2 regions of the Roseateles amylovorans genome follow, and region 1 is predicted to be linked to the other one. Evidence: riboswitches for the same ligand, from Rfam matches in the RefSeq annotation. Region 1 holds a riboswitch; the other holds the start of a gene.
The links. Region 1 has a riboswitch for cyclic di-GMP ahead of N4261_RS12755 (two-partner secretion domain-containing protein). Riboswitches for the same ligand answer to the same signal wherever they lie in the genome.
Positions count from the first base shown of each region.

Region 1 (4,540 bases):
TGGCACCGCTGCTGCGCACCACCGCCTGACGCAGCGACAGTGCGCCCTCAGACTGCAGCTGCACGCTGCGGCCCAGCACGTCCGCGCTGTCGAGCTGCAGCCGGCCGGCCGACACCTCCAACGCGCCGTTGGTGCTGAGGGCGGCGCCTCGCAGATCGGCGTCCACCGCGCTCAGGCGCATCGCGCCGCTGCCGTAGTGCTCCAGACGGGCTTGCACGCCGCTCAGTTGGCCGGCCGAGAGCACGAACTCCCGCCCATTGCTGGCGATGCGGCCGCCATCGGTCATCAGGTTGCCGCTCACCGACACCGACAGCGCCTCGCTGCCCAGATGCAGCCACTCGCCTCGGGTGTTGTCCAGATCGGTCGCTGCGATCAGCAGTTGTTGCCCAACGAGGGACGCGCCCTGCGTGCTCAACAGACCGCCGGAGCGAAGGTCCAGCGTCCCGGTCGAGAAGAGCTGCGCGTTGTCGGCGCGCAGCGCCGCCGCGGACAGCTGAATGCGCGCCGCCTGGAACTGCGCACCCGTGGCATCGAACGAGTCGCCGGACGCCTGCAGCGCCGCACCGGCCAGCACTTGGCCGGCCTGGCGCGACAGGCCCTCGGCCGTCAGCGTGAGGTTGCCCGCGCCGGCAGTGAGTGTGCCGTCGTCATTGAGGCCTGCGGCCGTGACGCTGCCCGCTTCGCCCTGCAGTTGCCCGCCGCTGAGGGTGGCCGAGCCCTTGGCCGCCAGCCAGCCAGCGTTGCGCACGCCCTGCGACATCCGCACCGTGAGCGCCGCCTCGCCGTTGGCGGGTGCGGCGTCCTGCGCATAGACGGTGCCGGTGTTGTCCAGCCAGCCCTGCGCATTGAGCGTGAGCTGCCCGGCGATCAGTTGCCCGGCCTGGCGCACCCCCAGGCCATCCTCGGTGCCGACCAGCGTGATTCGCTGCGCATAGATCCCGCCCAGGGCGGTGCTGTCCAGCGCGTAGCGAGGCCGCTCGCCGGTGGGCGCCAGGGCCTCACCTCCCGCATTCAGGTTGGCACCCATCACCTGCGTGCCGGTGCCGATGCGCACGTCCTTGGCCCACAGGCCCGCATTGATCTCCACGGCGCGGGCCAGGAGCGCGGTGTAGTCGGTCTGGCTCGCGTCCAACCCCTGACCGTCGATGCGGATCAGGCCGCCCTGCACGCCGAAGCCGGTGAGGCTGCCGTCCGCGCCCCAGCGCGCAGTGCCGGTGGTCAGCGTGGCGCTGCTGGCGTTGATGAAGCCTGCGCCATCGACCACGATGCCGGCCGGGTTGGCGATGACCACCTCGGCCCGGCGTCCGCCCACCTCCACGAAGCCCTTGAGCTGGCTTGGGTTGCTGCTGTTGACCTCGTTGAGGATGACCCGCGCCTCGCCCTTGGCCAGCCACGGATTGCCCTGCACCCAGCCGCCGAGCTGCGTGCTGGTCTCCCCCCGCGAGTTGTTGAGGATGACGCCCGACGGGTTGACGTCGAACTGGCTGTAGGTGTTGCGCGAGACCCCCGCCGCACTCGGCGTCTGGATGTTGACCAGCGGCGTGCCATTGGGCGCAGTGAGCACCGTGGGCTGCTGGTTCTTGGGCGCGGTGGCGTCGGGCTTGATCTGCGCTTGCGCGTCGGGCGAGAGCGTCAGCGCCGCAGTCAGCGCCATCGACATGGCCATGGCCGCCACCAAGCCCAGCAGCGCCGGCGGGCCACGAGACACCGCAGGCACCGACGCCTCGGAGGTCAGCGCCCGGCGCGATGGGCCGTCACTCTCGCCCGCGGCGCCCTTGCCCTGGCTGCGCACCGTCTCGGCCACCGCCATCAACTGGCCGCGTTGCTGGTTGAAAACGATTCGGTATTGAAGGCGGTTCATCGCGACAGACTCAGGTTGAACGTGCACCCAAGACCGCGCATCACGCCGCGACGCTTCATCACGATCCGGACCGCGCCGAACCGGCAACCCCGCTATCTCCAGGAACGTGTCGAGCAGTCGACAGGTCCGAGAGACCGGTGGCTTTGCGTCACCGGTTCACACCGGTTTTGCCCTGGGCCGCCAGGCCGCCGATACACCGACCGCCTCGCAAGAAGCCATCGATGCTATCGAGCAGCAAACCCGGAAATTGATCTGTTTAAAGGTGATTGACGCCGTCAATCCCGATGCATTAACCCGGCCGAAGAGCGGGCTTGGCGACCGCCTCACTGCCGGCCATCGATGCGAGAGAACCTCGATGGGGACGCGAATCGCCGCAAGGGCTCGATGGAGGGGCAAGAACCAAAATGAGATGTCGCCCGCAAATCTCATTCCCCCGATCGAGCGCGCTCGATCCCTCGTGAGTTCACCCCTGAGGGGGAAGTGAAATCTTGAGCAATCCCAGGTGGGTCGACCCCAACGGCGCGTACACACGCCACAGCGTTGAAAGAATGCGACGCCCGCCGTCGCTCGACCGCGGGCGGCTCAACAAATGAGTCAGTCGACCATGATCGACCAAATGCCTAAAGGCCCAATGGTCCATGGGCCGGATAGCCGGATAGCCGGATAGCCGGAATCCGAGATCCGAGATCCGAGATCCGATAGCAGATAGCAGATAGCCAAGGGCAAAGGGCCCGCTGGAGCGCTCCCGCGCTCAATCGCCTTGCTGGCGCGACAACAGATGGGCGGCCAGACGCAGGCGCATCTGCTTTTCCAGCGCATCGGACGGCACATCCGGCTTCGGGCCGCTGAAGGCGCCGGCGATGTTGCGCACCACCTGCACCGGCGTCATCACCAGGCCCCAAGGGAAGCCCCACCAGCCCAGGACCAGCGAGAACGCCGCATCGCCCAGCTTGCGCTTGTTGCCGCAGCGTTGGCAGCTGATGATCGGCCGGCTGGACCATTGGGTCATCAGCACGGCGGACCAGACACGGTGCGAGGTATGCACATCCACCGGCCCCTGGCCGCTGCATTGCGGGCAGTTGCCGCGGTGGACCAAGGTGACGTGGTAGCGGACATCCGCATCGCTCAATTGCGCAGCCGCCTGCGCCATGGCGCCGTTGGCCATGCAGGTGTTGTTGCAGTAGCGCCGGTCGCCTTGCGACTTGCCGCCGAAAAGAATGGTGGTGTCGCAATACGCGCAACGAGCCATGGTGCGGTTCTCCCTGTCTGAACGGGGTCGTCTCGACCCTCCGGCCGGGAGTGTCCGCGAGCCCGCCGCCCTCAGGCCGAACCCTTGCAGCTCAGGCGCGACAAGTCTGTTCCGTCAACGACCGCCATCGGGAATTCCGCACAAAGCACTCACATGGATCAGGTCTGTCCCCCCAAGGAAGGATGGTCGGTGCGCCCGGACCACGATTCCTGGCGACCCGCATCCTGGGTCGCGCCCGGCCACCGGACGCGCCGTCCCGTCGCTCGCAGCACGACCAGGATCAGCAGGCCCGCGATCATCAGGACGAGGGATGAGACTTCCGGGACCACGGCCATGAACCACACCCCGGGCGATGCCGACAGCGACCCCGACCGCACATTCCAGGTCTCGAGCTCGCCAGAAATCGAATCGCGGGTGTTGGAGGTGCTCAGGCTCAGTTGCTCGAAACGTCCGGTCGGCGCGATGGTCAGTTGGTCGATCGAGAGGCTCCAGACCGTGGGCAACGCGAACATGCCGGTCGCACCGATGGAGAAGCTGCCAACGGTTTGAACCGAGCCGCCGCAGCAGGGATCGCCCGGTCCGGGAAACGTCAGGGTCTGTCCGGGACCGCCGCTGGCGGGCAGCAGCGTGAGCGAAAAGCGCAGGATGTCGTCCTGGGTGGCGCCAGCTGCCAGGATCTCGGAGGTCCAGATGTCGGCCCGGATCCGGTACGGCGCGACGACCAGGTCATTGGGAGGATCCTCCCGGATCAGGCGGGTCTGGACATCGAACAGCTGCCCGACGTAGGAGTAACGAAACTCCAGTGCATGCGCGGGCGTGGACGCCAGGAGCAACAGCCCCCAGGCAGCCAGCGCCGCCAGGGCGGCCCGCAGGCCACGGGCGCGTCCCGGTGAAAACATGAATCCGGTCATGAGCGGCCTCCTTGGGGTCTTGTTGAAGTCTTGCTGAAGTCTTGCTGAAGTCTGGTCGACGCACGGCGGCGCCGCACTGACGATAGGCCGCCGCTCCGGCGCCTTCCAGTGCATGACCCCGGCATCCGGGGCGCGGTCCGGGTTTGCGCGGCGGCGGGCACGCCAGCGCAGCTCCCACGCCGCAGGCAACACGGCGGGCGGCGGACTCGCACCTTGGCCGAACGTCCGCCCGTCGTGGACGGCCCCTGCGATGCGTGGCACCTGGGAACAACCCGAATATCAATCCCGACGCTCCGATACCGATCTCGACATCACCCCATCCTCAAATGTGATTGGTTGCACGGAACGTCCGTGCCTACGATGCCAGCCACCTCTCGAGGCTTGTCCGGCGTCCTGTCGGGCATGACCTCCCATACCAAGTCGAATGAGGAGACAAGCATGTTGAAGACTCGCCGCCATCTTCTGGGCGCGACCGCGCTCGCCCTGACGCTCGGCCCGGTGCTGAGCGTTCACGCTGCC
Region 1 covers NZ_CP104562.2:3,014,098-3,018,637, reverse strand. Annotated here, with positions in the region: gene N4261_RS12755 (two-partner secretion domain-containing protein) at 1-1,861, opposite strand, end outside; cyclic di-GMP riboswitch class I at 1,941-2,043, opposite strand; gene N4261_RS12750 (hypothetical protein) at 2,613-3,110, opposite strand; gene N4261_RS12745 (hypothetical protein) at 3,269-4,021, opposite strand; gene N4261_RS12740 (ABC transporter substrate-binding protein) at 4,460-4,540, shown strand, end outside.

Region 2 (4,540 bases), 990 kb from region 1:
CCAGTAGGCTGCTCACGTGGGGTGTTCCCAGACCGGTCAACTCGTCATAGCCGGTCTTGGCCACGCACAGGCTGCAACTGCCGTGTCGGCCTTGGGTGATGTCGGCGAAGGCGCTGGCGTAGTTGCCGGGCACCGCGCCGATCTGTCCGTACAGCACGGCGTGCGGCATACCCAACGGCAGCTTGGCGGACAGCGCGCGCTGGGCGTTGGCGATGGCGATCAGTCCGGCCCATTGCGGCGTGGACAGGCTGGTGCCGCCCACGCTCATCCAATTGACGGCCGCTGAGCCGGGCGTCATCACGGCGACGTACTGACCGGTGGCCGAATCGGCATTGAAGGCCACATCGGCGACGGTCCGGCGGGCATAACCGGTGAAACCGGGCACGTTGGCCGCCTGGTAGCTCGGCTTGGTGGTGTAGGCGCTGACGCCGCCGCCCGTGCCCGACCACGCCACCTCGCTGCGCGCGCCGGTGCCGTTGTAGCTCAGCGTGGTGCCGCCGACGGCGACGACATAGGGCGAGACCGAGGGCCAGCTGACTGCGACGCCGGAATCGCCGGTGGCCGCCAGATAGGTCATCCTGGCGCCGGTGAAGGCGCTGTCGTAGGCGGCGGTGTAGGTGCCCTCATTCGCGCCGAAGCTCATCGAGACCACGCCGGGACCCATGGCATTGGCCAGCTTGATGGCGCCGATCAGGCTGTTCAACGAGGCGTCGACGGCTTCGATCAACACCAGCCGCGCCAGCGGCGCGGTGGCGTGGACCCATTGCACGTCCAGTGCGATTTCGGTGGCCCAGCCCGAGTCATAGCCGGGTGCGGTCGCGGTCAGGGTGCCGGTCGGTGTGGCGTAGACCTGCGAGAACTCGCAGGTCTTGGCCGACGCGGCGGCCAGCGGCAGCGCGGTATTGGTGGCAATGGCCTTGGTGGTGCAGGTGGGCAGACCGAACTTCGCATTGAAGGCGGCCAGTTCCGCTGCCACGTTGGGATTGTGCTTGGCGTTGACGATGTAGACCGTCTGGCCGGCGCCCAGGGCGGCGGCCTGCGCGGCGGTGAGCGTGGCGCCGGCGCCCAGCAAGGCCGGCATGCCGTAGGCGGCGCGGATCTGCGCCGGGGTGTAGGTGGTGACGGCGGCGCCGGATGCTTGAGGCGCGGCCTGGCCGTTGCCGCTGGCGAGCGCCCGGCTGCGCTGAGCGAACAGCAGGGCGTCCAGACTCAGCCGCTGGGTGGACAAGCCCGCCAGGGCCGCCGGGATGTGCTGTGAATGCGGCGCCTGCAGCGCGGTGGCGGACGGATTCGCCGGATCGGTATCGGCGGGCTCGTCCAGGATCACCGGCGCGGCGTGGAAGGTCGGTTGGGCCTGGACGGTGGCGCCTTCGACGGTCGCGGTCGCGTCCGGTTGGGCGAGCTTGAACACCAGCGGGGCCGACGCGGCGGTACTGGCGGCGGCGGCGGTGTCCGCCGAGGTGTCTTGTCCACCGCCGCAGGCACTGAGGGCGGCGGCCGACACGGCGCACAGCCACAGAGCGCTGCGGTGGGAGGTCTTCGCGGGGGCGAGCTGTCGCATGGGGGTCCTCGGGCGATTCAAACCAGGGCGAGGGCCACGCGAACACAACGGTCACCGGCGACAGTGACAGGTCCGGCGCAGGGCCGGGCCTTCTCATTGGCAACCCCGCTGCCGTGGCGCTGTCGCGCGGTAGGCCGGTGGCTTTGCGTCCCCGCTTTTCAACGGGTTTGCCCTCAGACATCGAAGCTTGCGATCGCCCAGGACCTGGTACTCATCGCAACTGGGCTGCACCTTAGTTGGGGCTGTACGGCAAGGATAGAGGGCGTTACAAGACGGCAGATCGCCGCGTGAAATGAGCACGGCTTTGCCGGACGTGACCCGCATTTGACCGTCAGCTCACTGCAAGCTTCGGTGCGGTTTGGTGCAGCTCGATGCGGGATGAGGCCGATGAACACGGGCATCGCTTGCCCTGTCGGCGCGGGGTGGGTCGGTCCCGCGCCACGGTCTCGCGGTGAGTGCCGACCTGCCAGGGTCGGCGGCCGGTCGGGGTAGGCTTGGTCCATGATGGATTCCCTGATTGCCGCGGCGGGCCGCGCGTTGATGGCCGGCGATCCGCTGAGTGCGCTCAACCGCGTGGCCTTGCGCAACGATCCGCCCGCGCTGGCCTTGCGCGGCATCGCGATGGCGCAGCTCGGGGAGTTGGCGCGGTCACGCGAGCTGCTGAGCAGCGCCAGGCGACGGTTCGGACCGGAGGAGGTGCTGGCCCGGGCGCGATGCACGGTGGCCGAGGCCGAAGTGGCTTTGGCTTTGCGGGACCTGGGCGGGTCGCTCCGACCCCTGGAGACCGCTGCCGCTGCGTTGGCCGATCGCGGCGACCATGGCAATGCCCTGCACGCCCGGCTGATCGCGGTGCGACGGCTGTTGCTGCTGGGCCGCCTTGACGCTGCAGCGTCAGCCCTGCAGACCCTGGACGTGCGGCGCCTGGTCTCGCCCGCGCTGCAGACCGTGGCTGAACTGGCCCATGCCGAGATCGCGCTGCGGACGCTGCGCACCGGGTCCGCCGAGGCCGCGTTGAGCCGGGCTCGAGCTGCCGCCGGGCAGGCCGGCGTGCCGGCGCTTCAGGCCGAGGTGGACGAGGCCGTGGGCGCCTTGCACCGCCCTGCGGCGCGATGGGTTCGAGCGGGCATCGAGCAGCCCCTTCGGTTGGCCGAGGTCGAGGCCTTGCTCGCCACCGGCGCGCTGGTGGTGGATGGCTGCCGGCGCGGTCTGCAGGCGGGCGATGCGTGGCAGTCCCTGGCGCGGCGGCCGGTGCTCTTCACACTGGCCTGCGCCTTGGCGGAACAGTGGCCCGGCGGTGTGCCGCGCGAGGTGTTGATCGCTCGTGCCTTCCGCATCCGCCGCCCCGACGAAACGCACCGCGTGCGGCTGCGGGTGCAGATGGGCCGGCTGCGCGCGCTGCTCGCGCCGGTGGCCCGCATCGAGGCCAGGGACCGCGGATTCGCCTTGGTGACCCCCGGCGATCGGCCAGTGGTGGTGTTGCGCCCGCCCGTCGATGGGGAGGCCGCGTCCTTGCAGGCCTTGCTGGCCGATGGTGCGCCGTGGTCCACCTCCTCGCTGGCGCTGGCGCTGGGCGAGAGTCAACGCAGCATTCAGCGCGCGCTGGCCTCGCTGCAGGCGACTGCAAGGGCGCGGTCGATCGGGCAGGGGCGAGCCCAGCGTTGGCTCAGCGCCCCGATGGTCGGATTCACGACGATCTTGTTACTCCCCGCGTCCGTGCCAATTGCCTAGAGTGATCCCACCGCATCACGCGAAGATTTGGAGCGCAGCATGGTCGATATCGTTCACAGAATGGGCATCAAGGCGCCGCCCGACAAGGTCTTTGCCGCGCTCGGCACCCTTGAGGGTCTCGCCGGCTGGTGGACCCGGGACACCACCGGCCACGCGCAGCCCCTGGGCCGGATCAGGTTCCGGTTCTGCAATGCCGCCGGCACCGAGTTGGGCGCGTTCGACATGGAGGTGCTGACCCAGGACCCCGACCAGGCGGTGCGTTGGCGCGTCAAGGAGGGGCCGGCCGAATGGGTCGGCACTGACATCGAGTTCCTGCTTGCGCAGCAGGATGAGTTCACCATCGTGAATTTCGCCCATCGTCATTGGCGCGAGGAGGCGGCGTTCATGGCCCACTGCAGCATGAAGTGGGCGACCTTCCTGCTCAGCCTGCGCGAGTGGGTGGAGACGGGGCGCGGCCGGCCGTCGCCGGATGACCTGAAGATCGACAACTGGAACTAGGTGAGCCCATGCGAAAGAAAAACGCAGAGATCGTGCGCGAGTACGGCCCTTTCGACGGTGCCCCGTCGGTCCATGGGGTGACCCATGACGGCGAGCGGGTGTGGGTGGCCACCGGCACGCGGCTGCTGGCCATCGATCCCGACCAGGGCGAGGTGGCCCGCACCCTGGACAGGGCCTGCGACGCCGGCACGGCGTTCGATGGCCGGCATCTCTATCAACTGGCCGAGGCGCGCATCGACAAGATCGATCCGGCGAGTGGACGGGTCATTGCGTCCATTCCAGCGCCCGGGCATGGCCTGGACTCGGGACTGGCCTGGGCCGAGGGCAGCCTGTGGGTGGGGCAGTACCGCGATCGCAAGATTCACCGCATCGACCCGGCCAATGGCGCCATCCTGCGCACCATTGAGTCCGACCGTTTCGTCACCGGCGTGACCTGGGTGGACGGCGAGCTCTGGCACGGCACCTGGGAGGGTGACGAAAGCGACATCCGACGGATCGACCCCGACAGTGGCGCCGTGCTGGACCAACTGACCATGCCGGCCGGCACCGGGGTGAGCGGTCTGGAGTCCGATGGCGCTGGTCTTTTCTATTGCGGCGGCGGGGCCAGCGGGAAAGTGCGCGCGGTGAAGCGGCCGCGGTAGTCCGTCTCCGTCGGAGGCTCCGGCAGACAGCCCCGGCAGGCTGATGCGCGGGATGGCCGATGCAAGCGGGCGGGGCCGGCTCGGAGGTCCTGGATGGTGACGCATGGGCCGC
Region 2 covers NZ_CP104562.2:2,026,150-2,030,689, forward strand. Annotated here, with positions in the region: gene N4261_RS08690 (S53 family peptidase) at 1-1,561, opposite strand, end outside; cyclic di-GMP riboswitch class I at 1,657-1,743, opposite strand; gene N4261_RS08695 (Rossmann-fold NAD(P)-binding domain-containing protein) at 2,066-3,289, shown strand; gene N4261_RS08700 (SRPBCC family protein) at 3,350-3,787, shown strand; gene N4261_RS08705 (Vgb family protein) at 3,796-4,428, shown strand.
Region 2: linked by a shared signal. The riboswitch ahead of N4261_RS08690 (S53 family peptidase) and the one ahead of N4261_RS12755 (two-partner secretion domain-containing protein) in region 1 are both predicted to bind cyclic di-GMP.